Regions from separate parts of the Pseudodesulfovibrio sediminis genome, predicted to be linked through region 3. Evidence: predicted binding sites of a transcription regulator. Region 3 holds the regulator's gene; each other region holds the start of a gene.
The links. Region 3 encodes sigma-54, which starts transcription at its own class of promoters, with help from an activator protein. Its sites were predicted from a motif close to CTGGCACGGNNNNTGCTT; they were not measured.

Region 1 (9,726 bases), 810 kb from region 3:
GGATGACGTGCCTGAAGGTTTGGAAATGGGTCATGCCGGAAGAGCGGGCCGCTTCCACCATGCCCGGATCGATCTTTTCAAAGGCCGCGCGCATGGGGAGCACGCCAAAAGGGAGCGAATAAATGAGCGAGCCGAGCATCAAGCCGGTGAACGAGAAAGGCAGGGCAGAGCCTGTCAGCTCTTTCCAGGCCGCACCCATGGGTGAGGTCGGACTCATGATCATGAGCAGGCCGAAGCCCAGCACTGTTGGTGGCAGGACCATCGGCAGGTTACACGCTGCTTCGATGTATCGCTTGCCTGCCGTGTGCGTATTGGCCAGCCAGTAGGCCAGCGGCATGCACAGCAGCAGGAGGATCGGCGTGACCACGCCAGCGAGTTTGCCGGTGACCAGCAGAGCCGTCGTGTCCATTATTCGTTTCCGAAGGGGCGGCTGGCAACTGGGGTTGCATAAATCAATCCCGGGAGTGCGCTGTTGTTGCCTGTCAGTATTTTTAAAGCCGCCACACTGGTTTGAGCCTTCTGGTTGCCCTGTCCATAGTCAACACCGGTGGTGTTGGCCGGGCCTGCCATGGCGCAAATCCAAAGGAAAATATACAAACATTTCTTAAACATGGCGTCTCTCCTAATTTTTGATGAGTCGAGATAACTCCAGGGATGTCAGTGGACGTTCCAGCTCCCAGGCGAGTTTTCTTACAGCGGAAACTAAGGTCGGGATGTCCTGGTCTTTCGGGTCAAGACCGCTGCTTTCGAGGGCGTTGACGACTGCCGCTCGCCCACTCTTGCCGCCAACCGCGACCACCCGGTCTGCGCCGATGCGGTCGGGGTTGTACGGTTCGAAAAGTTCAGGCGACTTGCTGAGGGCATGGGCGTGGAGGCCTGATTCGCAAGCGAAAATATCCTCGCCCGCGATTGACTTCGTACGGGGAATCGGTACCCCGGCAGCTTGAGAGACGAAACCACAAAGGTTTCGAAGGCCTTCAATTTCATAAGCATGTGACTCCTCCTTCAAGGTGAGATAACTCGCGACTTCTTCTGTGGCCGCAATGCCAGAACGCTCCCCGATGCCCAGCACGGAAGCATCAGCGTAATCAGCACCACTGGACAGGGCTGCGATCGCATTCCCTGTGGCCATGCCGAAGTCGTCGTGGCAGTGAACAGCCAGATCCACATCAAGTTCCTTTGCAAAAGAATGGACCAGTTCAGCGGTATTCAGCGGGTTGAGGATACCCAATGAGTCAGCCAGGCGGACTCGGGAAGCTCCTACGTCCTGCGCCAGCTTGGCTGCGCTCAGGGCAAAATCCTTGTCGGCTCTGGAGACATCCTCCAGGCCGACAGAGATGTACTCAATACCGAGAAAACCGGCTGTGAGAACGGTGCGGGCCAGGCGTTCGGTAAGCCCCTCACGGCCGGTTCCAAGGCGTTTTTCAATATGCAGGTCGGAAATGGGGACGCCGATGTTCACCCGGTCGACCCCGAGCAGGGAGGCCTTGCGGATATCCGCTTCGCGACAGGGTGACCACACGGAAAGTTGTGTCCGGCCACGATAGGGGCGGACCTGAGCCAAAAGTTCTTCCAGGCCGTCCTGGCCTATCCAGCCCAGTTCGATTTCATCCACTCCTATATGAATAAGGGAGGTGACGATCCGTGTTCTTGCCTCCATGGAGAAATATGCGCCGAACAGCTGTGCGCCTTCTCTGAGTGTTGTGTCGATGAGCATGATCTATATCCTTCGTATGACAAGTGCGTTGTGTCTCTTGTTCTGTCTTTCTATTGAGCATGAACAGTGCCAAAATTTGTTTTTCACATAACATACTTAAATAATTGTATTAAAACAATTAGGCCGCTCCTGTGGTTTCACCTACATTTTTGTAGGTTGCAACACTTTTGTCTGTAGATTCTGTTGTTACCTACACAAATTGTCAGGTGATAATGATTTTTAAGTTTTATGTAAGTGTCTTGTTTTATAAAATAAAAACTAGCGATTAAAGTTTGGCACGCACCTTGCCATAGGGAGAGTCATCAACGCACACAAAACCATGGAGGAGAAATCATGAGGAAAGTAGCTATTTACGGAAAGGGCGGCATCGGCAAGTCCACCACCACACAGAATACTGTTGCAGGTCTGGCTGAAATGGGTCGTAAAGTTATGGTGGTCGGTTGTGACCCCAAGGCTGACTCCACCCGTCTTCTGCTCGGTGGCCTGGCCCAGAAATCCGTGCTCGATACCCTTCGCGAAGAAGGTGAAGACGTTGAGCTGGATGATATCCGCAAGCCCGGTTACGGCGGCACCTGGTGCGTCGAGTCCGGTGGCCCGGAACCGGGAGTCGGTTGTGCAGGTCGCGGTATCATCACTTCCATCAACATGCTGGAATCCCTTGGTGCCTACGAAGAGTCCGAAGGTCTGGACTACTCTTTCTACGACGTTCTCGGTGACGTTGTCTGCGGCGGATTCGCCATGCCGATTCGTGATGGCAAGGCCGAAGAAATCTACATCGTCTGCTCCGGCGAGATGATGGCCATGTATGCAGCCAACAACATCTGCAAAGGTATCATGAAGTACGCAGAGTCCGGTGGTGTCCGTCTCGGCGGTCTCATCTGTAACTCCCGTAACACCGACCGTGAAGCTGATCTCATCACTGAGCTGGCAGCCAAGCTGGGAACCCAGATGATCTACTTTGTCCCCCGCGACAACGACGTTCAGCGCGCAGAGATCAACCGTAAAACCGTTATCGAATGGGACGGCTCCGTACCGCAGGCCACCGAATACCGCGGACTGGCCAAAGCCATTGACGAAAACGAAATGTTTGTTGTCCCCAACCCGCTCGAAATCGAAGATCTGGAACAGCTCCTGCTCGATTACGGCATCCTGGAAGCAGTCTAAGTCTCACCATTCGAAGGAGGTGCACATGGGGTCCCTCGGTGCACCAGCCCTCCGCGAGGAAGCATATTCCTTTGGCGGCTCGGTTCACACACCCTTCGAACTGTAGCTAAGTTAACCAAAAGTTAGTAAATTAAGTAAGATAGGAGAGAGCTAAAATGATGATCATGGTAAGAGCGATTGTGCGGCCCGAGAAAGCGGATGAAGTCCTGGCCGCTCTGATGGACAACGGTTTTCCTGCTGTCACCAAATATTCTGTTGCTGGTCGCGGTAAGCAGCGCGGCATCAAGATTGGTGAGGTTACCTACGACGAAATCCCCAAGACCATGCTCATGAGCGTCGTGAACGCAGCAGACAAAGATTACGTCATCGCAACCATCATGGACGCTGCCCGCTCCGGCACCAAGGGTGCTTTCGGCGATGGCAAGATCTTCGTCACTGATGTCGAGGATGTTTACACCATCAGTTCCGGCGTACAAGAGACCGCCGCAGCCAGTGAGGAGGCCGCGTAATGAAGGAAGTCATCGCAGTAGTGCGCATGAACATGATGAACAAGACCAAGGCTGCTCTGACTGAAGCCGGCGTGGACGCCTTCTTCGCTCACGAAGCACAGGGCCGAGGTAAAGGGTTCGTCAATGCCGCTCTCGTCGAAGGTGCTGAAAGTGGCTACGAAGAAGCCGCAGCAGTCCTGGGAGAGAAAGGCAAGTTGTATCCCAAGCGCATGGTAACGGCAGTGGTCCCCGATGACTTGGTTGAAGAAGTGGTGGAAGCCATCACCGCAGCCAATCAGACCGGCAAGCCTGGAGACGGTAAGATTTTTATCCTTCCCATCGGCGACGCAGTTCGCGTCAGAACCTCTGAAACCGGCGCAAGCGCCATCGCTTAACCGCCGCGTAAGGAGACCAGATACATGGCCAAGACGAAAAAAGTGGTGCAGTTCACGGCTACCGACATCAAGGAAGAGCTTCTCAAGAAGTATCCTCCCAAAGTAGCCCGGAAGCGTGCCAAGCAGATAATGATTAACGAAGCCACGGAGGCCGAACCGGCTCCCGAGATTGTGGCTAACGTTCGGACCATCCCCGGCATCATCACCATGCGTGGTTGTACCTACGCCGGTTGTAAGGGCGTTATCATGGGCCCGACCCGTGACATCGTGAACCTGGTTCACGGCCCCATCGGCTGTAGCTTCTACGCATGGCTGACCCGTCGTAACCAGACCGACGCAGGTACTGACGGCGAAAACTACATGCCTTACTGTTTCTCAACCGACATGCAGGATCAGGACATCATTTTTGGTGGCGAAAAGAAGCTCGAAGCTGCCATTCAGGAAGCCTACGACCTCTTCCACCCCAAAGGTATCGCGGTGTTCGCAACCTGTCCCGTCGGCCTCATCGGTGATGACATCCACGCCGTTGCCAAGAAGATGAAAGCCCAGTTCGGCGATTGCAACGTGTTTGCCTTCTCCTGTGAAGGATACAAGGGCGTTTCCCAGTCCGCTGGTCACCACATCGCCAACAACCAGGTCTTCACCCACCTCGTCGGTGAGAATGAAGTCGCCCCTGAAGGCGAATACAAGATCAACCTGCTCGGCGAATACAACATCGGCGGCGACGGTTTCGAAATCGACCGCGTGTTCAAGAAGTGCGGCATCACCAACATCGCCACCTTCTCCGGTAACTCTTCATACGATCAGTTCGCCTCTGCCCAGCATGCCGATCTGAGCTGTGTCATGTGTCACCGTTCCATCAACTACGTGGCTGACATGCTTGAGACCAAGTACGGCATCCCGTGGATCAAGGTGAACTTCATTGGTGCCGAAGCCACGGCCAAGTCCCTGCGCAAAATCGCTGAATACTTTGGCGACAAGAAGCTCATCGACAGAGTCGAAGCCGTCATTGCCGAAGAAATGCCCGAAGTTCTGGCCGTGTCCGAAGACGTCAAGACCCGCACCAATGGCAAGACTGCCATGATGTTTGTCGGCGGCTCCCGCGCTCATCACTACAACGAGCTGTTCCAGGAAATGGGAATGAAAACCATCTCCGCCGGTTACGAGTTCGGTCACCGTGATGACTACGAAGGACGCCAGGTCATTCCCGATCTCAAGGTCGATGCCGATTCTCGTAACATTGAAGAGATCACCGTCGTAGCCGACGAGAAACTTTACAATCCGCGCAAGACTCCTGAGGAAATCAAGGCTCTGGAAGACGCCGGTTACGAGTTCAAGCACTACGACGGCCTGAATCCGGACATGGATAAGGGGTCCATCATCATCGACGACCTGAACCAGTACGAAGCCGAGAAATTGGTGGAACTCCTCAAGCCGGACATCTTCTGCGCCGGTATCAAGGAAAAGTTCTCCATTCAGAAGCTGGGTGTGCCCATGAAGCAGCTGCACAGCTACGACTCCGGCGGCCCCTATGCAGGATTCAAGGGCGCAGTCAATTTCTACAAGGAAATCGACCGTCTCGTTAACTCCAAGGTGTGGTCTTACATGAAGGCTCCTTGGCAGGAGAGTCCCGAACTCACAGGCAAGTTCGTTTGGGAATAATCAATGTGTTGAAAAATCCACGCTGGCTGCGTCGCTGTACCGAGGACACAACCCCTCACGTATGCCAGATACGATTCAGACTGTCCTCGGTTTACGCTTAGCCAGCTCGGTTTTTGAACAAATTGAAAGAGATAAGGAATAAGAAAATGTTACTCAGACATACACCGAAAGAAGTCAAAGAGCGCAAGGCGCTGATGATCAACCCGGCCAAGACGTGCCAGCCCATTGGGGCCATGTACGCTGCGCTTGGCATCAAGGGATGCCTCCCGCACAGCCACGGTTCGCAGGGTTGCTGCGCCTACCATCGTTCTACCCTGACCAGGCACTACAAAGAGCCTATCTCCGCTGCCACCAGCTCCTTTACCGAGGGTGCATCCGTGTTCGGTGGCCAGGCCAACCTGGTACAGGCCATAAACAACATCTTCACCGTTTACGAACCGGACGTCATCGCAGTGCACACCACCTGCCTGTCCGAGACCATCGGTGACGACCTGAACCAGATCCGCGACAAGGCACAGAAGGAAGGCAAGATCCCCGAAGGCAAGACTGTCATCGGCGCCCCGACTCCGAGCTATGTCGGCTCCCATGTCACCGGTTTCTCCAACATGGTCAAAGCCATGGCCCAGTTGGCTGAACCGTCCGGCAAGAAGAACGGCAAGGTCAACATCATCCCTGGTTGGGTCGAACCCTGCGATATGGCCGAGATCAAGCGCATTGCCGGTCTGATCGGCGTGGATATCACCTTGTTCCCGGATACCTCCGGCGTACTCGATGCTCCCCTGACCGGCGAATACAAGATGTTCCCCGACGGCGGCGTGACCATCCCCGAACTCAAAGCCTCCGGTGACGCCATCGGTACACTGGCTCTGGGCGAGTGGTGTTCTGCTGACGCGGCCCGTTGGCTCGACTCCAAGTGCAAGGTTCCCTGCACCGTGCTGGACATGCCGTTCGGCCTGGCAGCCACCGACCGCTTTGTCGACGTTCTGCGCACCGTTGCCGGTGTGTCCGTGCCCGACTCCGTTGCTGTCGAACGCGGCCAGCTCGTGGATATGATCTCCGACATGCACCAGTACTTCTACGGTAAGCGTGTGGCCATCTGGGGCGACCCGGATCAGCTCATCTCCATGACCGAGTTCCTGATTTCACTGGACATGCAGCCCGTCTATGTCGTCACCGGCACCCCGGGCAAGAAGTTCGAAGCTCGCATCAAGGAATTGTGCGAAGGCCAGCCTTTCGAGGTCAAGGTCAAGGCCAAGGGCGACATGTTCGACGTGCATCAGTGGATCAAGAACGAATCCGTTGATCTGCTTATTGGTAATACCTACGGCAAGTACATTGCCCGCGACGAAGACATCCCGTTCCTGCGCTGGGGCTTCCCCATCCTGGATCGGCAGGGTCATCAGTACTTCCCGACAGTCGGCTACAAGGGCGGACTCAGGCTTCTCGAAAAGATCCTGACGTTGTTCCTCGACCGCAAGGACAGGGACGATCCCGAACAGACGTTTGAGCTTGTTCTGTAGCATTATACCCAGTCCGGAGTGGAGAGCTTCCCCCTCCACTCCGGGCTTACTCCAACCCCAGAAAGGCAATCACATGGCACCGACCACCACACACTACCAGTCCCACCCCTGTTTCGGGATGACCTCTCGCCAGACCGTCGGCCGGTTGCACCTGCCCGTGGCACCCCGTGCTCATGCTCGCACCAAGTTCGCCGGCCTCGGCAAGAATCAGCCTGCCATCATGCCTGAGGAAGCGCTCAACTGGCTGAACCATGTCGTTGCCCAGGAGAAGCCCATTTCCATCGTCGGCATCACCGGCCCCGGCGATCCGCTGGCTGCGCCCGAGGCAACCCTGCGTACCCTCAAGATGGTCCGTGAAAGCCATCCCGATATTTCCCTGTGCCTGACCACACTCGGTTTGAGCGGTGCAGAGCATGCTGAAGAGCTGGCTGCTCTCGGGCTTTCCCACGTCACGATTCTCGTGGACGCCGTGGATCCCGAAATTGCCGAAAAAATTTATGCGTGGATTCGTCCCGCGACCAAGAACATGCCGTTGCCCGAGGCGGCCAAGCTGCTCATGAACGAGCAGGCCAAGTCGGTGACGGCATTCAAGAATGCCGGGATCACGGTCAAGGTCAACACCACGGTCTACCCCGGTATCAATGCCGGACATGTGGAAAAGGTCGCCGCGACCATGGCCACCCTTGGAGCCGACATCATGGCCGTTGTTCCTTACTGGCCCGAAGAGGAAGACAGTTCTCCTGACATGGAGCTGCTGGCGACTGTACGTGACCGTGCTGCCCAGCATATCGAGCTGATGCCTGCATGGACCGAGTGCGGAGATGGTCTGGTCGGCCTTGATCGCCCTGACAAGTGTGATGAGAGCATATGCACCACGCCGGTGCCGACCAAGGAACGCCCCAATGTGGCCGTGGTCAGTTCCTCGGGCATGGACGTGGATCTCCACCTGGGCCATGCGCACAAGATCCTTATTTATGGTCCCCGCGAAGATGGTTTGGCCTGTTTGCTGGAAACCCGCGACGCGCCCGAACCCGGTTCCGGTGGGAAGCGCTGGGAGACGCTGGCCAAGCTGTTGAATGACTGCTGCGTGATCCTCACAGCCAGCGCGGGCGACAAGCCAAGAGAAGTTTTGAGCCGCAAAGGTATGTCCGTTCTGATTACGGACGGGGAAATCGCACCCACTGTGGATGCGATCTATGGCGGCGGGAAAAAAGGCAAGAAGTGTAAAAAATAGGTTTGATCACCTGCAATCAATCGAAAGAGAAGGAGAATGAAAAATGGCTATCCCCGAGAGAATGATCATCTGTTGTCAGAGTTTCCGCGCCGCTGGTGACCCCAAAGGCATTTGTCACAAGCAGACTGACGGCTTTCTGCAATACATCGAAGAAGAACTTTTGGACCGCGGCATTGACGCCCTGGTCGTGGCTTCCTCCTGCCTCAAGCAGTGTGAATCCGGTCCTATCATGGTCGTGCAGCCCGAGAACTGGTGGTTCAAGGGTGTGGATTCCGAGGAGGCCATTGATGAAATTCTGGACGCGCTCGAAGAGGGCGAAGCCTGCGCCGAATATTTGGCTGCCTAAGAGAGAGGGTAACCGATGCCTGAAGCCATGGTCATTCATCCCGCAATCATCGCTGACCCACACCTGCAGCGTGGTCAGGAATTGATGCTGAACACTGGTCGGGGATGCGTCCTGACCGCTCAAGCTGCCGACGTGACTGTGGTCGGCTTGTGGTTGGGACATATGACAACTTCTATGGCTGATGGCGGTCTCGCCGTCCAAGTGGAATCTACTGCCTTCCATGAAGGACGGCGGGACCAGGGTGCCTGGCTCTGCTGATCAAGGTCCTGTATCGCCGGAGACACTCCGGCATGATTGTCCGAGATAAGACTGTAACCGACTGAAAGATTTAACTCATTAGGGGAAGAACAATGAGTAAGACAACAATACTTGAAGAAAGAAAGGATCAGATCCACAGGAGCGGAGAGGGCGCCATCGACATCGCCTGTAACCGTGAATCCCTGGCGGGTGCGGTCAGCCAGCGGGCATGCGTGTTCTGCGGCTCCCGCGTGGTCCTGTATCCTATTTCCGACGCCCTGCACCTGGTGCACGGCCCCATCGGTTGTGCGGTCTATACCCTGGATATACGCGGGGCACTCTCAAGTGGCCCGGAACTCCATAGACTTTCCTTTTCCACCGACCTTCAGGAAACCGACGTTATTTTTGGTGGAGAAAAGAAGCTCGAAGCCGCGCTGGACGAACTCATTGATCGCCACAGCCCCAAGGCCGCATTCGTGTATTCCACCTGTATCGTCGGCATCATTGGTGACGACCTGGAAGCCGTGTGTCGCAAGATGACCGAGAAGAAGGGCATCCCGGTCCTGCCGGTCATGTCCGAGGGCTTCAAGGGCAGCAAGCGTGCCGGATATCTGGCCGCATGCAAGGCCATGTTCAGGCTTATCGGAACGTTGCCCACAGAGGGTATTTCACCGCTTTCCATTAATATTTTCGGTGATTTCAACATCGCTGGCGAAATCTGGATCATCCGCGAGTACTTCGAAAAGATGGGTGTGCAGGTTGTTGCCAACGTGACCGGCGATGGTCGGGTCGCAGACATTGGCAAGTGCCATGGCGCGGCCTTGAACCTTGTCCAGTGCAGTGGCGCCACGCTCGATCTGGCCAAGATGATGGAAGAGGAATACGGCATCCCCTACGAGCGTGTTTCCTACCTCGGCATCGAGGATATGGCCGACTCCCTGTACAAGGTGGCTGACTTTTTCT
Region 2 (9,726 bases), 560 kb from region 3:
TCATGGACACGGTCCCGCAGCTTGTCTCATGGAAGGACGCCAACGGACGCTATCTCGGCACCAACCGCGCCTTTGCCGAATTTTTCGGCTTCCAACACAGCGACGACGTGGTCAAAAAATCCTCCGGTGAGGTCATGCGCGATCCAGACTATGTAAAATGGTCAATAGACGCAGACCAGGCAGTGCTCCACGCACGCAACGCCTTCCGCAAGGTACGGCGCAAACTCATGAATGCCAGAGGAGAACCGGCCTGGATCGAGATCAACAAGGTGCCCATTTCAGATCAGGCCGGGAACGTTGTGGGCGTGCTGAGTACAGCTGAAAACATCACCAAGGAACGCAACCTTGAGAAACAGCTTCTCCAATCGCAAAAGATGGAAGCCATTGGCACACTTGCTGGAGGTATAGCTCATGATTTCAACAATATATTAACATCCATCATCAACTCGACAGAACTGGCTGTTAGTGATGTAGAGCCCAATTCCGTCACCAGTAAAGACCTCAGGCGGGTACTCAAGGCTGCGCGTCGTGGAGGACGTGTGGTCAAGCAGATCCTGGCTTTCAGCCGCCCTTCCACAGAAGGGTTCCGCCCCACAGATATGGGCAGCGTCATCTCGGAGGTCCTCGGCCTCATGGAATCGTCCATGCCCGGCAACATCGCGGTCAAATCAAGCATTGCCGACACCCTGTCTCCGGTCTTTGCCGATCCCACGCAAATCCATCAGGTGGCCATGAACCTGTGCACCAACGCATTCCACGCCCTACGGAGCACAGGCGGCACCATCGAGGTGCGTGTGGATCAATTCGAGCTGACCGGCTCGGATGCTGACATGCTCGGCCTCCCGGAAGGAGAGTATGTCCGTATGGTGATTGAAGATAATGGCCCTGGAATTCCTCCTGAAATCATTGACAAAATATTTGATCCATTCTTTTCCACCAAAGACAAGACAGAAGGAACCGGCCTCGGACTGGCCGTTGTTCACGGCATAATCCACGGCCATAAAGGCGGTCTGCAGGTCTCCCCCCGACCGGGCGGAGGAACAACCTTTGCCATCTATCTGCCCAAAGGAGATGAGGCGCATCAGGATCAACCGCACTCGGACGGCATACGCTCTGCCACGGGCGTCCGCATCCTCTTTGTCGAAGATGACGAAGACCAACTGCACACAACGCCGAGGCTCCTCGAAACCATGGGGTGCATCGTCACGGCCACGGCTGAACCGGGCGAGGCCGCCATATTGGTCGAAAACAAACCTCACAACTTTGATCTGGTCATTACGGACTATGACATGCCCGGTGTCAGCGGCACGCAACTGGCCTCACGTTTGGCCAGAATAGACGAAGATCTGCCCATTATCCTTGTTTCCGGGCGTGAAGATGCCGCAACTGCCGCAATAGGGTTGCCGAACATCCGTCGCGTGATTATCAAACCATATGACAAGAACAATTTGTCAGATGCCATCAACTCCGTGTTGAACAAAGAATAAAGGGGCAGGATGTGGCTCGGATATTAATCATCGACGACGACCATGAGGTCTGTGAGACCATGGAGAGCCTGATCACCAGGCTCACACACCAATGTGACACAGCGCACACTCTGGACGCCGGACTCAGGCTGGCCCGGAAGACAGACTATGACGTCATCTTTCTGGACGTTCGGCTTCCCGATGGCAACGGTCTGGAAATACTCCCCAAAATCATGGCCATGAGTGCCCCGCCCGAGGTCATAATCCTCACGGGCAAGGGAGACCCGGACGGCGCCGAGCTTGCTATCAAGGGCGGTGTCTGGGACTACCTGCTCAAGCCGTCCTCCGTGCGCGAGATATCCCTGACCCTGGGACGCGCCCTCAAATATCACGATGAAAAAGCAGGCCAGAACCGGCAGGGAACCCTTGATCTCTCAGGCGTGGTCGGCGAAAGCCCTTCCATCAAGGCAAGCTTCAACCTGCTGGCCCAGGCCGCCCGGTCGGATTCGAATGTCCTCATCACAGGACAGACCGGCACAGGCAAGGAACTATTTGCCTCTACAATCCATGAAAATTCAAAAAGAAAAGCAAACAATTTCGTCGTGGTAGACTGCGCCGGTCTGACGGAATCCCTGCTGGAATCCACGCTGTACGGCCACCGCAAGGGGGCGTTTACCGGTGCCCAGACCGATCGTATCGGACTGGTCAAGCTGGCTGACGGCGGGACGCTCTTTTTGGATGAGGTAGGCGAAATGCCCCTCTCCATGCAAAAGGCGTTTCTCCGCGTTCTGCAGGAACGCACATACCGCCCCGTGGGCGACACGCGCGAACAGACATCCAATTTCAGACTGGTGGCAGCGACCAATCGGGACCTGGATGAAATGGTGACCAAGGGTGAGTTCCGGCAGGACCTTCTCTACAGGATAAAAACCATGCATATCCACCTGCCCCCGCTCATGCAACGCCCCGAAGATATCCGCGCCCTCTGCATCTTCCGCGTCCAACAGCTTTGCAAACAGTACGGCATGGAGCCCAAAACCTTTGGCTCGGACTTTCATCCAGCACTCGCCAGTTACACCTGGCCTGGCAATGTTCGGGAACTCTTCAATATCCTGGAACGAGCTGTGGTTTCCGCCAGCAATGAAAAAACGCTCTACGCCATGCACCTGCCGCGTGAACTGCGCATTCAGATTGCCAAGGCACAGATCGAACGCATGACCGGTTCCGACGTCGCCTCAGAAACAGGCGAGACGCAGGACGATGCCCCGGCCAGAAAGATCGGACTGGATATCTTCGAGGATATCTTTGACCAGAAACTACCAACATTGCGGGATTTCAAGGGAATGGCAGAAAAAGTCTACCTTGGCGAACTGATACGTCAGTGTGACGGCGACCTGCCCAGGATTCTCAAGGCATCAAAACTATCACGTTCGCATTTCTACAGTCTGCTCAAGAAATACGGGCTCTCACTCTAAGCAAAAACCACTTTGGAGAAGCATGCAAACCTATTGCCATATGTGCCGGGAATTGGACGAGACAGATGTCGATCGCGTGTATCATGACACCATGTACGGATTCCCCATTGACGATGACAACGAACTCTTCGGACGCCTGATTCTGGAAATAAACCAGGCGGGCTTGAGCTGGACCACGATTCTCAACAAGCAGGAAAATTTTCGGAAAGCCTATGACCAGTTCGATATTGCGACCATCAGTCAATATGGAGAACAGGAACGAGCACGACTCCTGAGCAATGCGGGCATCATCCGCAACAAGCTGAAAGTCAACGCGGCTATCCACAATGCGCAAACAGTTGTAACCATTCAAAAAAAATACGGATCTTTCAAGACCTGGCTGGATGAGCACCATCCGCTGACCAAAGAGGAGTGGACCAGACTTTTCAAGAAACGGTTCAAATTCGTCGGGGGCGAAATCATTGGCGAATTTCTGATCAGTTCCGGCTACCTGCCCGGAGCCCATATCGAATCCTGCCCGATTTATACCAAGATACTGAAGACGAACCCGGCATGGCTCACAACAAAATAGGCTCTCTATTCATTCCCCTGTCGGGCGTTGTACACAACATTCTGTGAAGCCGCGAATTCCTCGTAGACGGCAACGGCTTCATCCCGCAATACATCTTCTTTCAACTCAATGCCGCGCCGTTCCAATTCCTCACGCCATAGGGGCACTATCGGCCCTTCGTCAAATCCGGTTATTTCCTCAAGCTCCGGCCCTGCCCCGGCAATGGTCAAACCTCGAACACCTGACCAGAGTACAGCACCGAAACACATGGCGCATGGCCGCCAGTTAACCACCAATTCATGGGCCGGGAGCCCTTTGGCGCCAAGATCGTATGTACCCAACATTTTCTGAGCCAATGACAGGGCCATGATTTCTGCATGGGCAGAGGAGCACCCATACTCCATTACCCGATTCACACCGATGACCACCAGCTTTCCCGTCTCTCGCTCAAACACCCCGGCAGCAAACGGACCGCCGGAATTATTGATGAAATTACGGCGGGCAAACGAAAGAACGGCAGCCATCCTTTCTTCCTTGCTCGGCATGAAAGCAGGCAGTTCGCCCAAGGCGTCAGCAGCCCACTCCGGCATGGCTAGGGTAAAAGACAGGTCAGATAAAGTGAATGTCGTGTTCATTATGTTCGAATACGCCCGACCAAAGGACTTGGCAAGCGAACATCGATAAAGTCGCAGATTACAGTCGAGATACAAACAATATATTTTCAGACTTTTTTGACTCAAAACCACCTGTTATTATAGAATAAAAAGCCAAGTCTGAAAAATCAGACAGCCCATTTGGGCCGTAAAAAGCGGCTCGGACGGACAACCCACTGTAATCATGAAGGTTAGTCAACAAAACACCCCTGATAACGTCCTTTTTTTCAGACTCCCTCCGATTCCGCGATTTCTTCCGCATACGGACAACACCCCGCAAGTACACGGCCCACCCCTCTTTTCCGCTTCCACCGCCATGTTGGCACGAATGTTGAGTATGGATTGAAGCAACACAGAGAAACCGATCCCGCATCAAGCGAATAATCGAAACAATTAGTGAAGAAGAGGAGAATTACACAATGTCCAAGATGAAAACGATGGATGGCAACACCGCCGCCGCCTGGGTGGCCTACGCCATGAGCGAAACCGCCGCCATCTACCCCATCACTCCTTCGTCCACCATGGGCGAAATCGCCGACGAGTGGGCCGCACAGGGCCGCAAGAATATTTTCGGCCAGACTGTTGAAGTTCGCCAGCTCCAGAGTGAAGCCGGTGCCGCCGGTGCTGTCCACGGCTCATTGGCCGGAGGTTCACTGACCACCACCTTCACCGCTTCCCAGGGCCTCCTGCTGATGATCCCCAACATGTATAAGATCGCGGGCGAGCTGCTCCCCTCCGTCTTCCATGTTTCGGCCCGCGCTCTCGCAGCCCACGCACTGTCCATCTTCGGTGACCATCAGGACGTCATGGCCTGTCGCCAGACCGGTTACGCCATGCTGGCCGCCGCATCTGTCCAGGAAGTCATGGACCTCTCACTGGTCGCACACCTGTCCACTGTTGAAGCGAGCGTCCCGTTCGTATCCTTCTTTGACGGGTTCCGCACCTCTCATGAAATCCAGAAGATCGAAGTCATTGACTATGACGACATGAAGCCGCTGCTCAACATGGACAAGGTCGCCGAATTCCGTGCCCGCTCCATGAACCCGGAACACCCGGACGTTCGCGGCACCGCCCAGAACCCGGACATCTACTTCCAGGGTCGCGAAGCTTCCAACTCCTACTACGACGTCATTCCCGAGATCGTGGAAGAATACATGAACAAGGTCTCCGCCCTCACCGGCCGTGACTACAAGCCCTTCGACTACGTTGGTGCTCCTGATGCGGACCGCGTCATCATCGCCATGGGTTCCTCCTGCGAAGCCATCGAGGAAGTCGTCAACCACCTGAACGCAGAAGGCGAAAAAGTCGGCCTCATCAAGGTCCGCCTGTATCGTCCTTTTTCTGCCAAGCATTTCCTGGCCGTGCTGCCCGAGACCGCCAAGGTCGTGGCAGTGCTCGACCGCACCAAAGAGCCCGGCGCTCTGGGCGACCCCCTGTATCAGGACGTCTGTACCGTTCTGTTTGAAAAGGGTGACGGCCCCATCGTTACCGCTGGTCGCTACGGCCTCGGTTCCAAGGAATTCACCCCTGCGATGGTCAAAGCCATTTACCATAACCTGGCGGAGTCCAGCCCCCAAGCCCGCTTCACAGTGGGTATCGAGGACGACGTCACCAAGACCTCCCTTGCCACAACCGAGGCCCTGGACACCACTCCAAAAGGCACAGTGCAGTGCAAGTTCTGGGGTCTCGGTTCGGACGGCACTGTGGGCGCAAACAAACAGGCCATCAAAATCATCGGCGACAACACCGACATGTACGCACAGGGATACTTTGCCTACGACTCCAAGAAGTCCGGCGGCATCACCATCTCCCACCTGCGCTTCGGTGACGAACCGATCCAGTCCACCTATCTCGTGACCGCAGCCGATTACATTGCCTGCCACAACCCGAGCTACGTGCACCTCTACGATGTCCTCGACGGCATCAAGGAAGGCGGAACCTTCGTCCTGAACACAGCCTGGACCGCCGAAGAAATGGACGCGCAGCTGCCCGCAGCCATGCGCCGCACCATTGCCCGGAAGAACCTCAAGTTCTACACCGTGGACGCGGTCAAGATCGCTGGTGAAGTCGGCCTCGGCGGACGCATCAACATGATCATGCAGACCGCCTTCTTCAAGCTGGCCGACGTCATTCCTTTTGAGGAAGCCGTTTCTCTGCTCAAGGCCGGTATCAAGGCCGCCTACGGCAAGAAGGGCGACAAGATCGTCAATATGAACAACGCCGCAGTGGACAACGCCATCGATGCCATCATCGAGGTTCCGGTTCCCGCTGCATGGGCAGACCTCACCGACGACGCTGTCACCGCTGACAACGCCCCCGACTACGTGAAGAACGTCATGCGTCCGGTCCTGGCCCAGAAGGGTGACGACCTGCCCGTGTCCGCCTTCTCCGTGGACGGCACCATGCCCCTTTCCACCGCACGGTACGAAAAGCGCGGCGTGGCCATCAAGGTCCCCGAATGGATCGCTGACAACTGCATCCAGTGTAACCAGTGTGCCTATGTCTGCCCCCACTCCGCTCTGCGTCCGGTTCTCGCAACCGACGACGAGATGAAGAACGCCCCTGCCACCTTCGGTACCATCGAAGCCAAGGGCAAGGACGTAAAAGGAATGGCGTACCGCATGCAGGTTGCAGCACAGGACTGCCTCGGTTGCGGTAACTGCGCTGACATCTGCCCTGCCAAGGAAAAAGCGCTGGTCATGGAACCCATTGCCACGCAGCTGGACGCAGAAGTTCCCAACTGGGACTTTGCCGAAACCGTTTCCTTCAAGGATGCCTTTAAGCGCGATTCCGTCAAGGGCTCCCAGTTCCGCCAGTCTCTCATGGAATTCTCCGGTGCCTGCGCCGGTTGTGGCGAGACCCCGTACGTCAAGGTGCTGACCCAGCTCTTCGGCGAACGCATGATCATCGCCAACGCCACCGGCTGCTCCTCCATCTGGGGCGCAAGCGCACCGTCCACTCCGTACTGCACCAACAGCGACGGCCACGGCCCTGCATGGGGCAACTCCCTGTTCGAAGACGCAGCCGAATTCGGCTTCGGCATCGAGATGGGTGTCAACAACCGCCGCGACACGCTGGTGCGCAAATGCGAAGCCGCTGTTGCAGACGCAACCGGCGACGTGAAAACCGCCCTTGAAGGCTGGCTCGCCGCCAAGGACGCCCCCGAGGCTTCCGCTGAAGCAGGTGCTGTCCTCAAGGCCGCGCTGGAAGGCTCCTCTGACGAAGCCCTCAAGGCCATCGCAGCCGACGCCGACCTGTTCACCAAGAAGTCCGTCTGGGTCTTCGGTGGTGACGGCTGGGCCTACGACATCGGTTTCGGCGGCGTGGACCACGTCATCGCATCCGGCAAGGATATCAACATCCTGGTCATGGATACCGAAGTTTACTCCAACACCGGTGGTCAGTCCTCCAAGGCCACTCCGCTCGGCTCCATCGCCAAGTTCGCCGCTGCCGGTAAAGGCACCGGCAAAAAAGACCTTGGTCGCATGGCAATGACTTATGGCTACGTCTACGTTGCCTCCGTCGCCATGGGCGCTGACAAGCAACAGACCATGAAGGCATTCAAGGAAGCCGAGGCTTACCCCGGACCGTCTCTGGTCATCTGCTACGCACCTTGCATCAACCAGGGCATCAAGAAGGGCATGGGCAAGACCCAGCTCGAACAGAAGCTGGCCGTGGACTCCGGTTACTGGCCGCTCTACCGCTACAACCCGGCACTCACCGACGAAGGCAAGAATCCCTTCCAGCTTGAGTCCAAGGCTCCTGACGGAACCCTGCAGGAATTCATGTCCGGTGAAAACCGGTACGCCATGCTGGAGCGCTTCCACCCGGAACTCTCCAAGGCATTCCGTGAACAGATCGAGAAAGATTACGCCGACCGTTACCAGATTCTCACGCACCTTGCTGAAGCCGACTTCAGCAAGCCCGAGCCTGAAGAAGCCGAGGTATGCGGCGTATCCGCTGAAAATCCGGGTTCTGGGGAACCCTGTGACGACGGCAGATAACAGGTAGGAATTTGCGCGAAGGCGGGCCGTTGCGGAGGCCTCTGTCTGGCCCGCCTCGCGCATTGTATTCAACCCTGTGAGGGGCACACTCCCTCACACCAATGGAGGTATGTTTTAATGTCTATTGAAGTGCTTGCTCTTGTCGCGCTGCTGCCCATTCTGGTTGCGCTCGTTCTCATGGTCGGTATGCGCTGGCCAGCCACCAAAGCCATGCCCCTGGCATGGCTCACCGCCGCTGCTGGTGCCGTCGCCGTATGGGGCCTTCCCGTACAATACGTCGCAGCCTTGACCCTTCAGGGTTTCGTGACCGCCATCGGCATCCTGATCATCGTATTCGGTGCCATTCTCATTCTTCGCACACTGCAGCAGTCCGGCGGTATGGAGACCATCCAGTACGGCATGCAGAACATCACCCCTGACCGTCGCATCCAGGCCATTATCATCGGCTACATGTTTGCAGCGTTTCTGGAAGGCGCAGCCGGCTTCGGTACCCCCGCAGCACTTGCCGCACCGCTTCTGCTGACCCTTGGCTTCCCGCCGCTGGCCGCAGCGATCATCTGCCTTGTTTTCAACTCCTTCCCCGTCACCTTCGGCGCAGTCGGAACCCCGGTTGTTCTGGGCCTCAAGTATCTGGCCCCCGGTGTCAACGACGCTGTTTCCGCAGGAACCGCCGGTATCAATTTCACCAACATGGGTGATTTCAACATGCTGGTCGGCCAGTGGGCCACCATCATGCACCTCGGCATGATCTTCATTCTGCCCATCTTCATGCTGGGCTTCATCACCCGTTTCTTCGGCCCTGAACGCAGCTGGAAGCCCGGCCTGGCCGCATGGAAGTTCTGCATCTTCGCAGCTATCTCCTTTGTCGTTCCCTACCTGTTCTTTGCCTGGAATGTCGGCCCTGAATTCCCATCCCTGATCGGTGGTCTCATCGGCCTCGGCATCATCATCACCGGCGCCAAGATGGGCTTCTGCATGCCCAAGACCGCCTGGAACTTCGGTGACCCTGCCAAGTGGGATCCCGAATGGACCGGTTCCGTTTCAGTCGGCTCCACCGAATTCAAGGCCCACATGAGCCAGTTCAAGGCCTGGTTGCCTTACATTCTCATCGGCCTGATCCTGGTCGTCACCCGTATCCCGGAACTCGGCCTCAAGGGCATGCTCGCTGGTCAGGCTCTCAAGTTCAGCAGCATCCTCGGCTTCAAGAGCGTCAACGCTTCCATCGCCTACCTCTATCTGCCCGGTACCATCCCGTTCACCCTGGTCGCCCTGCTGACCGTGCTCATCCACGGCATGCCCGGCAACAAGGTCAAGACCGCATGGACCCAGGCCATCGTGACCATGAAGAACCCCACCATCGCCCTGTTCGCAGCGGTCGCTCTGGTGTCCATCTTCCGTGGTTCCGGCATCGCCGATGTCGCGCTGAACCCGAACTCCTACCCCTCCATGCCGCTGGCCATGGCAAAAGCTGTCGCAGCCATCACCGGTAACGCATGGCCCATGTTCGCCTCCTACGTCGGTGGATTGGGTGCTTTCATCACCGGCTCCAACACGGTCTCCGACCTGTTGTTCGCGGAA
Region 3 (9,726 bases):
GTGGTCAACCAGAATGATCTGCTTGTCAGTAGCATCAGTGACGATCTCAGGAGTAGCACAGCCGAACTTTTCGACTACGAAGACAGACTCAGGAGCGAGTTCGCCCTGAACAATTGCCTTGGCTTCCATGCCACGCTTGGAAAAAAGATCCGCGGTACCGATCGCAGCTGCGACGGTGTCAGTATCAGGGTTTTTGTGTCCAACAACCAAAATAGCCATATCTAATCCTCCTAAATTGAATTGTCCTTATCCTAAGGAAATCGTGCCTTGAAAATAGAATGTGACGAATATCACAACCTATCTCAACTGCCAAGCTAAAAACACCTATAAAGGGAGAAAACAACAAAAAGGATGATCCCTGTTGCCAGAACGGCATATGCACGTTTTACTCGTAACGCCATTAATCCGCCCAGGCTAGCAATAATCCAAAGATGAGCCCATTGAATATTCAAAGAGGCAACCAACCCTGGATACAGGGAAAAAGCGAACTCAAGAAGGACCTTGAGTATGAGAATAGCCACGAAGAAAACACCCCATGAGATAAGGAATGTCCTTGCTAGTGAACGAAGTATCAATGTACCAGGCAGATTGGGCTTTTCTGGCTTCCGTACCCAGTTGAGAAGCTTGTTGTAGCTCATTCGTTCACTGTCTCGTATCCACCCTTCTGCCAGCGTCCCAAGCCCGGCCAAGGGCATGCTTGCAAATAGAATGACCATGATCTGAGCTGGCTGGACAAAACCCAAATAGGTTGTCAGCGAAAGTGCCGAAAAGGTCGCAGCAGTAAGATGAGGAGGAATAAATGACCCGACAGGAATCAGATCAAGCCAGAAAAGTTCAAAGAAAATGGCAATGTTGAGGCTGACGGTATATTCCCCTGTAAATACACCCCAGAAAAAACCGACAACCAGTGGGCGCTCAAGAAGGCCAAGACTTATGGAGTAACGAAAGAGAGAAAAGAGAGCAAAAAAAAAGCGACCAGGGAAAACCAGGCTATAGGACTATCCAAGGACATGATTAAAACCTCGCCTGGATCGGGTCATTGGGTACACATCGGAAATCGAGCTCCACGCCCTTTCGATTCAGATGACGAAGACAGGTTTCATCTTCATCGGATAGAGCGACACTGGGGGAAACCTGTTTCTTGCCAGGACTGTAGTGGACATTCCCAATATTCAGAACAGAAAAATCAAAACCGGAATCAAAAGCTCTTTTGGCATCAGCACAGCTGGAAAAAAGGATGATGATGTCATCTGTGCTTCCGTCTGAACGCGAACCGTTAACAGCTTCTGTGAGCGTCTCTACAGTGACAAAAGAGCTCTCAACGGTACCGGGAATGGCGAGCGACATGATTTCTTGCTGGAGAACGTCGTTAGCTAATTCATCGTTAGCGACAATAACGTTTTTCGCACCAATATACGGCAACCAGGTTTCAATGATCTGACCGTGAATCAAGCGATTGTCTATACGAACAAGAAGCACGGTACGAACCCTATTTTTTTGCTTTTTTGCGCAACATGGCGCCCGCAACTTTAATGCCCTGCTGGCCTGCTGATTCAGCAGTCGCAGCCAACGCATCCAATGTCATGTCACGGGACTGCAGAGTGGCAACCACCATGGGCAGGTTTACACCGGTGATCACTTCGAGATTTTCGGATTTCATAAGCGAAAGACTCATGGTCGTTGGCGAGCCACCAAAAAGGTCAGTCAAGGCCATGACGCCTTTTCCCTGTTCCACAGACTGGATGGCAGACCTGATGGATTCCATGGTTTCATCAACACCTTTGTTGACGTCCACACCAATAGCCAAACAGTTTTCCTGCTTGCCCATGACGGTCTCGGCCGCTGCCAGGAGCGATTCCCCGAAAGTGCCGTGAGTGACAAGAACCACGCCGACCATTGCTTTTGTATTGCCAGACTTTGCAGTCATGAATTATCCAAGTTCCATATGTCTGTGTTCGATCGACATACTATACCCTTTTTTCTTCAGGGCCGCCAGTACCGACTCAGCCTCCGCAACGGACCTGTGGCGCCCTCCGGTACATCCGATGGCAAGGGTAATACGATATCGACCTTCATCAGCGTACAGTGGGAGAAGGTAGCTGATGAAATCAGTAAAACGGGTATCAAATTCTTTGCCCACATCAGAGCCAAGCACATATCGTTGGACTTCTGAGTCCAGTCCGTTCAGTTGCTTTAACTTTTTGTCAAAATACGGGTTCGGTAAAAAGCGAAGATCAAAGACGAGATCTGCTTCAGTGGGCACACCGTACTTGAAACCAAAGGTCACAATATGCACGCGCATCCCGCGACCGGCTTCTTCCAGAGCAGTCCACTTGGTTTGAATGACCCGCCGAAGATCGTGAATGGAATAATCAGAGGTATCAAGAACCATGGCAGCATCAGTTCGAATAGGAGCCAGGAGTTCTTTTTCCTTCTCCAACGCCTGCTCCAATCCAAGCTTCTTGCTTTCAAGCGGATGCAGCCGCCTGGTCGTAGCGTACCGGCGCACCAATTCACCCATTTTTGCCTCAAGAAAGAGGACTTGTGGTGAAATGCCGATATCGGCAAAATCCTTTATAGCCTGATCCCATCCAGCAAGAAACTCCAACTGACGGAGGTCCATACCCAGGGCAAGGCCACGATATTCATTATCGAATTTGAGTATGAGATCCGCAATTTTCGGGGACATTTCCGAGGGAAGCCCATCAATACAAAAAAAGCCCAAATCTTCAAAGACCTTGAGCGCAGTAGATTTACCGGCTCCGGAAAGGCCGGTGACAATGACGACGGGAAAAGGATTGGCAATCGTCATGAAAGAGCAACCATTGGGTTAAACACTTTTGAGAAGCCCCCACAAAGCCTCGCTCCCCTCGGCCTCATGAAATGCCCGACGGAAGGATTCGTCTTTGAGCAGACGAGAAATATGCGCCAGAACTCGGAGGTGCATACCTGCCACCTGTTCAGGAGCCAGAACAACAAAAAATATCGTGCATGGTTTGTGATCCAAAGCATCAAATTCAATACCGGTCTCACTGCGACCGACAATAACAATGACGTTTTCCAGATCTTCCAGTTTGCCGTGAGGGATAGCTATACCATCACCAATGCCGGTAGTACCGAGTTTTTCACGTTCGAAAAGGACACGGACCGCCTGGTCCGTGTCCATTTCTGGATATTGTATGCCCACAGGGGCGATAAGTTCTTTCAACACATCCGATTTGGATTCGGACGTCAATACGGGAAGGACAAGCTCCTTCGCCAAATAGTCACCAAGTTTCATATTTAGTTTCCAGGGTCGATCAGTCCGTAATCGCCATTTTTTCTTTTATAGATTACATTTACGCCCTCAGTTTCCGCATTGCGAAAAACCAGGAAATCATTTTCAAGTACATCAAGTTGCATGGCTGCTTCGTCAACGGACATGGGCTTGGGCACATACTCATCCGTACCGACGATGGTAGGCACAGCTTCCGGAACGAGGTCCTGGAAGGACAAGACACTCATCTGCCCCATCTTGTTTGCACGCGCTTTCCTGATACGGCTCTTCTGCTTTTCGCGCATCTTTCTGAGTTGGGCTTCCAGCTTGTCGAGAACCATGTCAATAGTCGCATACATGTCCTCAGAGGCCTCATAGGCCGATATGTGAATGCCATCCGAATTCAGAATTACATCCGCCATATGGCGAAACTTTTCGACCAGCAAATTGACCTGGAGATCGGCTTCCGAATCAGAAACGTATTTGGCGACCTTTTCAAAACGCTTTTCTGCGTAACCCTTGAGATGATCAGACGGCTCAAAGTTCTTGAAAGTGAAGCTGATGTTCATACGCTGCCTCCTGGTTTAGAGTGCGGCAAACCGTACTGGTTTAGAAGTACTGCTTGCGTTTCGAAGAAGAAGGAATACCCATTGCCGAACGATATTTGGCGACTGTGCGCCTGGCGATGTTTACCTCAAGCTTTTCCTTGAGTTCATCCCCAATCTTTTCGTCACTGAGCGGTTTCTTCGTGTCTTCTTCTGCTATCATTTGCTTGATAAGCGCCTTGACGCTTTCTGAACCCACCTGCGAACCATCATCCAGTTCCAGGGCAGAATTAAAGAAGAACTTTAACTCAAAAATCCCATACGGAGTTGAGACATACTTACTAGTAGTAATACGGCTCACCGTGGATTCATGCATCTCAATATCCTCAGCTACCTCCTTGAGGATCAGGGGTTTGAGCTTTGTCACACCCTCCTCGAAAAAGGCTCGCTGGAAGCGGACAATGCTCTCAACTACTTTATACAATGTTCTCTGCCGCTGGTACAGACTTTTCATCAACCATGCGGCAGATCGCATCTTTTCCTGAAAATACTCTTTTTCCTTGCCCGCTGCACCCTGCATGGAATCCATGTAGAAGGTGTTCATCTGCAACCGCGGCATGCCGTCCTCGTTCAAGATGATGACGAACTCCTCACCATACTTGTAAACAAACACATCCGGGCTGACATAATGGGGCTCGGTACTGGAAAAATTGGTTCCCGGCATGGGATCAAGGGTCTGCATGAGGTCAAGATAACTCTTGAGCTCATCCATGGAGATCTTGAACTTGCGGGCAAGGGGCTTGTATCGATTCTTCTCAAGGTCTTCCAGATGATCTGTGACCAACGAGACAAGAATGGGGTCCGTGTACCCAAGGACCTCCATCTGAACGAGCAGACACTCCTGCGGAGTGCGTGCGCCAATGCCTATGGGATCAAGGCGTTGGATGCGTGAAAGAACGTATTCAATCTCCTCTTCGGTGGCTTGCACCATGGATTGAATCTCTTCCATTGAGGCCTGAAGATAGCCATTGGTATCAACGTTACCAAGGATGATCTCACCGATAGCCAATTCGTGTTCGGAAAAATTCGAGAGACGCATCTGCCAGTTGAGATGCCCTTCAAGAGACGGCTTGGAAGCCAATCTGGCCTCAAAAGACATACCCTCTTCCGGCATTTCCGCGTCACGGGCTGCAGACTGCTTGGAGGTGCTGGAGAATTCGCCTAGATAATTCTCCCAATCCGCATTGCGAACCAGCTCTTCTTCGGCCTGAGATTCTGTCATCGCCTCTGAGGAATCAGAAACATCAGCCTCGGTTTCGCTCTCATCGAGAAAAGGATTCTCCATGAGTTCCTGCTGCACTGTTTCGAGCAATTCCAATCGCGAAAGCTGCAACAGCTTGATAGCCTGCTGCAACTGCGGTGTCATAACCAGTTGCTGAGAGAGCTTAAGCTGTTGTCTGAGTTCCAATCCCATTATTTATGCCTTGAGCTGTATGCAATTTATTTTTTGATACAAATCTTCATTTATGTAGATTTACTATGCCACAATCAACTGACAGAAGCAAGAATATTCTTATAAACTACTGTCAGCATTAACGATATACGATACAAAATCTGACATGAAAAAAGTGTACCAACGATTCACCATTGTGTAAATCGACAATACGTAAAACTTGTGTGGAGAGATGATTACAAGCTGAAATCTTCGCCCAGATATATTTGACGGGCACGACTTGATTGAACGATTTCGTCCGGAGAGCCTTCCAAGATGACTGAGCCTTCATAGACAAGGTATGCCCTATCGCAAATATTTAATGTTTCTCGCACATTATGGTCGGAAATCAGAATTCCGATCCCCATACTTTTAAGGACGGAAATAATCTCCTGAATATCAATGACCGCAATAGGATCAATTCCCGCAAAAGGTTCATCCAACAAAATAAACTGCGGGTCGAGGATAAGCGCCCGGGCGATTTCCAATCTACGACGTTCACCACCCGACAGAAACATGGCCGCCTGGTCCGCCAGCTTGGTAATGGTAAACATTTCCATCAATTCATCCGCTCGAGCCCGCTGCTTTTTTGAACTCAAGGGCGTCTGCTCAAGGATGATCTCGAGATTCTGACGAACCGTCAGCTTCTTGAAGATAGAGCTTTCCTGGGGAAGGTAACTCACACCCATACGAGCCCGTTCATGCAACGGCTTGTCAGTAAGCACTTCGCCGTCCAGGGAGACCTCCCCGGTATTCGGCTGGACAATGCCGACCAGCATGTAGAATGTCGTGGTTTTGCCCGCTCCGTTGGGCCCCAGCAAGCCGACAACTTCCTTGGGATTAAGCTCGATATTGATGCCATGAACGACTTCTTTCTGGCCATATCGTTTGGACAGATTTGCTGCCCGCAGTCCATCAGCCATTATTGCCCCTTGATTTTGTCAGGAGTCATGAAAATGGCTTTGACCCGCTGGCTCTTACCGCCGACCACCTCACTGCGGTTGTCCTTGAGGTGGAATTTGACCACCTCTCCGGAAAGACTGTTTGGACCATCCTGAAGCAAAGGGTTTTGCTCCATTTTAAGCAGTTGCGCTTCCACAAAGTATGTCAGCTTACCGCAAGTACCCTGGCTCTTCCCTTTAACGGCTTTAACGTTGCCCTTGGCAATTATACGATCAATGCTGTCAGCAGAAAACTTCTTGCCGGTCTTTGAAGAAAGAAACGCAGAAAGAGAGTTCGCCCACAGCGTCAATTCTCCATGCACTGCAACCACATTGCCGACAAAGGACACCACTTTACCGGATTCGTCATAGGTCATGCGGTCGGAAGTGATCTTGACAGGAACACGATTGGGATCAATGCCGGTCAGGACTGGGTCCGGAGGCGTATCGGCAACTGGGGCCTTAACCTCACCTTCCCCACTTGGCGCTTCGACAACTGTTTGGGAGGTAGGTTTCTGTTCAGGCTTGGAAGTTGGTTTTTGTACGGATTTGGGAACAACTTCCAGATACTTGGCGTTGGCGTATCCAACGGCTTTGGCCTTGTCGCGCACCTTTTCATTTATATTGAAAACAGCAATCCAGCCATTTTCGAGAAAATCGCATTTTACCCGTTGCCCTTTGGCAAGAGTCAGGACGTGTTCACTCGTTTTGTCAGGCAATTCTCGCACATTGAGATTGACGGTAGCCTGACGAAGCTCACCCCACTCCTGAGCCAGGACGGTAGTGGGCAAAAGCACTGTGAGCAATACCAATGCAGATAGCAGGATACGTATATTCATCATCACGACCTCACTCTTCATTTTCAATCAGCGGATTGTTGTCCAGCCCTTTGGGAGCCAACAGAGCTTCCACTCCGCCAGCTGCGACCATTTGGCGTGTCACCAGATCAATTTCAAGCGCAGTGGCCTGAACCGTCATGTCCGGTCGACGGACCGTCACTCCGCCTTTGAGGTATACTTTACCAATTGCACCAACATAATCAAGGTGTTGTGCATCAAGAGCCATGTTTCCAAAACGACCGCTGACACCGTCATACAGGGTCAGATTATCATTTTTCTGATCAACTTCTCCGTGATCGGCACGGACATAGACTTCCTGACGATCATCACCAAAAAAAGCGGTCAGCTGAGGATATTCAACGCCGATAAGGCCGACACTCTGGTTATACTTGGCTGTTTTAGCCAACAACTTCCAGGTCATGCTCCCTCGTTTTCCCTGAACAAGCTCAATATCTTCTGCGGAGACATCCGCTTCTTCGAGCAATCGCTGACGTGTATTGGCCGTAGTGGTCGACGTGGCCTCGGTTTCAATAATCGGGTCAGAAAAAAAGAGTGTTTTGACCGCGATACCGAGCCCAAGCCCGACAACAAAGATCAAGGCGAAAAACAACGCCGGACGCCCTTGCATTATTCCGCCCACTGTTTCCAGGCCTCTTCTTTGAGCCCGCGTGCTTCAAGAATAAAGGATATGGCTTCACGCACTGCGCCATCACCTCCTCGGCGGGTGGAAACCCAATCAGCTACCGAGAGGGTTTCAGGCACCGCGTTTGGCACAGACATGGCCAAACCAGCCACGGCCATGACACCAAGATCAATCCAGTCATCACCCATGAAGGCCGCTTCGGATGGCTGAATACCGACCTGGTCACAAATCTCTTTGAACAGGGGAGCCTTGTCATGCTTGCCGGAATAATAATATTTGATTCCAAGCTCGGTAACCCGTTTCTCGACCGGCTTTTGATTCAAACCGGTTATGACCCCGATTTCAAGCCCTGATGCCTGAGCAAGCTTGATGCCGAGACCGTCCTGAACATTGAAACGCTTCATGACAATACCATCGTCGCCATAATACAGCCCTCCGTCCGTGAGGACGCCGTCCACGTCAAGAACGAGCAGCTTGATATTCCTTGCGAGCTCGAATGCTGCATCAACCACGATTCAACTCCCACAAGGCTTTCAAACGGACAAGCAGCGACTCGACCTGGTCCAGTGGGAGGCTGTTGGGGCCATCACACAAGGCCTTGTCTGGATCGGGGTGTACCTCCATAAAGACACCGTTGGCGCCCGCGGCCACTGCAGCCGAGGCCAACACCGGAACGTACTCCCGCTGCCCGCCACTTGAACCACCCATGCCGCCGGGCAACTGAACCGAGTGCGTTGCATCCATGACCACAGGCACATCAAACGCACGCATCTGCGGAATGGAACGCATATCCACGACAAGGTTGTTGTAACCATAGGTGGAGCCGCGCTCCGTGAGCCAAACTCGTTCGTTGCCCGAAGCGCGTACCTTGTCCACGGCGTTTTTCATATCCCATGGAGCCAGAAACTGCCCTTTCTTGATATTGACAACGGCCCCGGTCTTGGCCGCAGCCACGAGTAGGTCGGTTTGACGACACAGAAAAGCCGGAATCTGAAGCACATCCGCCACCTCGGCCACGGGTGCGGCTTGTTCGGGGTGGTGGATGTCCGTGACAACTGGCAGTCCGAAGGTCGATTTGACCTCGGACAGCATTGTCAGTCCTTTTTCCATGCCCGGACCACGAAAACTGGTCACGGACGTCCTGTTCGCTTTGTCAAAAGAACTCTTGAAGATCAGCGTCAGACCCAGTTTATCTGCCAGTCCGGCCAGGGTCTCGGCAGCCTGAAGAGCGATCTCCCTGCTTTCAAGTGCACAAGGCCCGGCAATAATGAACGGCCCTTCCAGACTTGCTGTATAGAGGTCTGTCATCAGCTATTTCTTGCCCTTTTCTTCTTTTGAGGCCCTGATGAAATCCCTGAACAGCGGATGCGGGTTCATGGGATTGGATTTGAATTCAGGGTGGAACTGACAGCCCAGGAACCAGGGGTGATTCGGCAGTTCAACTATTTCCACGAGGGATTCGTCTGGTGCCGTACCCGACAGGACCATACCGTTTTCCAGGAACGCTTCAATAAAATCATTATTAAATTCAAAACGATGACGATGGCGCTCATCAATATTAATAGTTTTGTACGCCTCGTAGGCCATGGTGTCTTTCTTGAGCTTGCACGGATAGGAACCAAGACGCATGGTGCCACCCTTGTTGGACTCTTCACATCGAGTTTCGGTCTTCTTGGTACGGAAGTCATACCACTCTTTCATCAAATAAATGATGTTGTTCTTGGTGGTCATGTCAAACTCTTCCGAATTTGCGTCTTCCAGACCAATGACGTTACGTGCGAATTCAATGCAGGCACACTGCATGCCAAGACAGATACCAAAGAACGGCACCTTGTTTTCACGGGCATACTGAATGGACAGAATCTTGCCTTCGACGCCACGGGTTCCGAAACCGCCGGGAACCAGAATACCATCCAGATCCTTGAGTTTCTTCTCGACGTTTTTGGCGTTAACCTTTTCCGAGTTCACATACTCCAGTTCAACCTTGACCTCGTTGGCAACTCCACCATG

Region 1: a site for sigma-54 is predicted at 1,990-2,007, ahead of nifH (nitrogenase iron protein). Genes of this name have one in related genera too.
Region 2: a site for sigma-54 is predicted at 4,464-4,481, ahead of nifJ (pyruvate:ferredoxin (flavodoxin) oxidoreductase). Genes of this name have one in related genera too.

What each region holds. Positions count from the first base shown of each region.
Region 1 covers NZ_AP024485.1:1,320,692-1,330,417, reverse strand. Annotated here, with positions in the region: gene modB (molybdate ABC transporter permease subunit) at 1-409, opposite strand, end outside; gene SRBAKS_RS06395 (hypothetical protein) at 409-612, opposite strand; gene SRBAKS_RS06390 (LeuA family protein) at 623-1,717, opposite strand; gene nifH (nitrogenase iron protein) at 2,051-2,881, shown strand; gene SRBAKS_RS06380 (P-II family nitrogen regulator) at 3,037-3,390, shown strand; gene SRBAKS_RS06375 (P-II family nitrogen regulator) at 3,390-3,764, shown strand; gene nifD (nitrogenase molybdenum-iron protein alpha chain) at 3,789-5,426, shown strand; gene nifK (nitrogenase molybdenum-iron protein subunit beta) at 5,573-6,946, shown strand; gene SRBAKS_RS06360 (radical SAM protein) at 7,020-8,180, shown strand; gene SRBAKS_RS06355 ((2Fe-2S) ferredoxin domain-containing protein) at 8,224-8,526, shown strand; gene nifE (nitrogenase iron-molybdenum cofactor biosynthesis protein NifE) at 8,877-9,726, shown strand, end outside.
Region 2 covers NZ_AP024485.1:1,064,908-1,074,633, forward strand. Annotated here, with positions in the region: gene SRBAKS_RS05285 (hybrid sensor histidine kinase/response regulator) at 1-1,487, shown strand, start outside; gene SRBAKS_RS05290 (sigma-54-dependent transcriptional regulator) at 1,499-2,941, shown strand; gene SRBAKS_RS05295 (DNA-3-methyladenine glycosylase I) at 2,964-3,512, shown strand; gene SRBAKS_RS05300 (nucleoside deaminase) at 3,518-4,126, opposite strand; gene nifJ (pyruvate:ferredoxin (flavodoxin) oxidoreductase) at 4,564-8,148, shown strand; gene SRBAKS_RS05310 (L-lactate permease) at 8,266-9,726, shown strand, end outside.
Region 3 covers NZ_AP024485.1:507,505-517,230, forward strand. Annotated here, with positions in the region: gene SRBAKS_RS02480 (manganese-dependent inorganic pyrophosphatase) at 1-219, opposite strand, end outside; gene SRBAKS_RS17825 (PTS sugar transporter subunit IIC) at 315-989, opposite strand; gene SRBAKS_RS02495 (PTS sugar transporter subunit IIB) at 1,015-1,479, opposite strand; gene SRBAKS_RS02500 (PTS sugar transporter subunit IIA) at 1,490-1,927, opposite strand; gene rapZ (RNase adapter RapZ) at 1,931-2,812, opposite strand; gene SRBAKS_RS02510 (PTS sugar transporter subunit IIA) at 2,831-3,280, opposite strand; gene hpf (ribosome hibernation-promoting factor, HPF/YfiA family) at 3,283-3,825, opposite strand; gene rpoN (RNA polymerase factor sigma-54) at 3,866-5,275, opposite strand; gene lptB (LPS export ABC transporter ATP-binding protein) at 5,491-6,216, opposite strand; gene SRBAKS_RS02530 (LptA/OstA family protein) at 6,216-7,076, opposite strand; gene lptC (LPS export ABC transporter periplasmic protein LptC) at 7,084-7,701, opposite strand; gene SRBAKS_RS02540 (KdsC family phosphatase) at 7,701-8,228, opposite strand; gene kdsA (3-deoxy-8-phosphooctulonate synthase) at 8,221-9,024, opposite strand; gene pyrG (CTP synthase) at 9,028-9,726, opposite strand, start outside.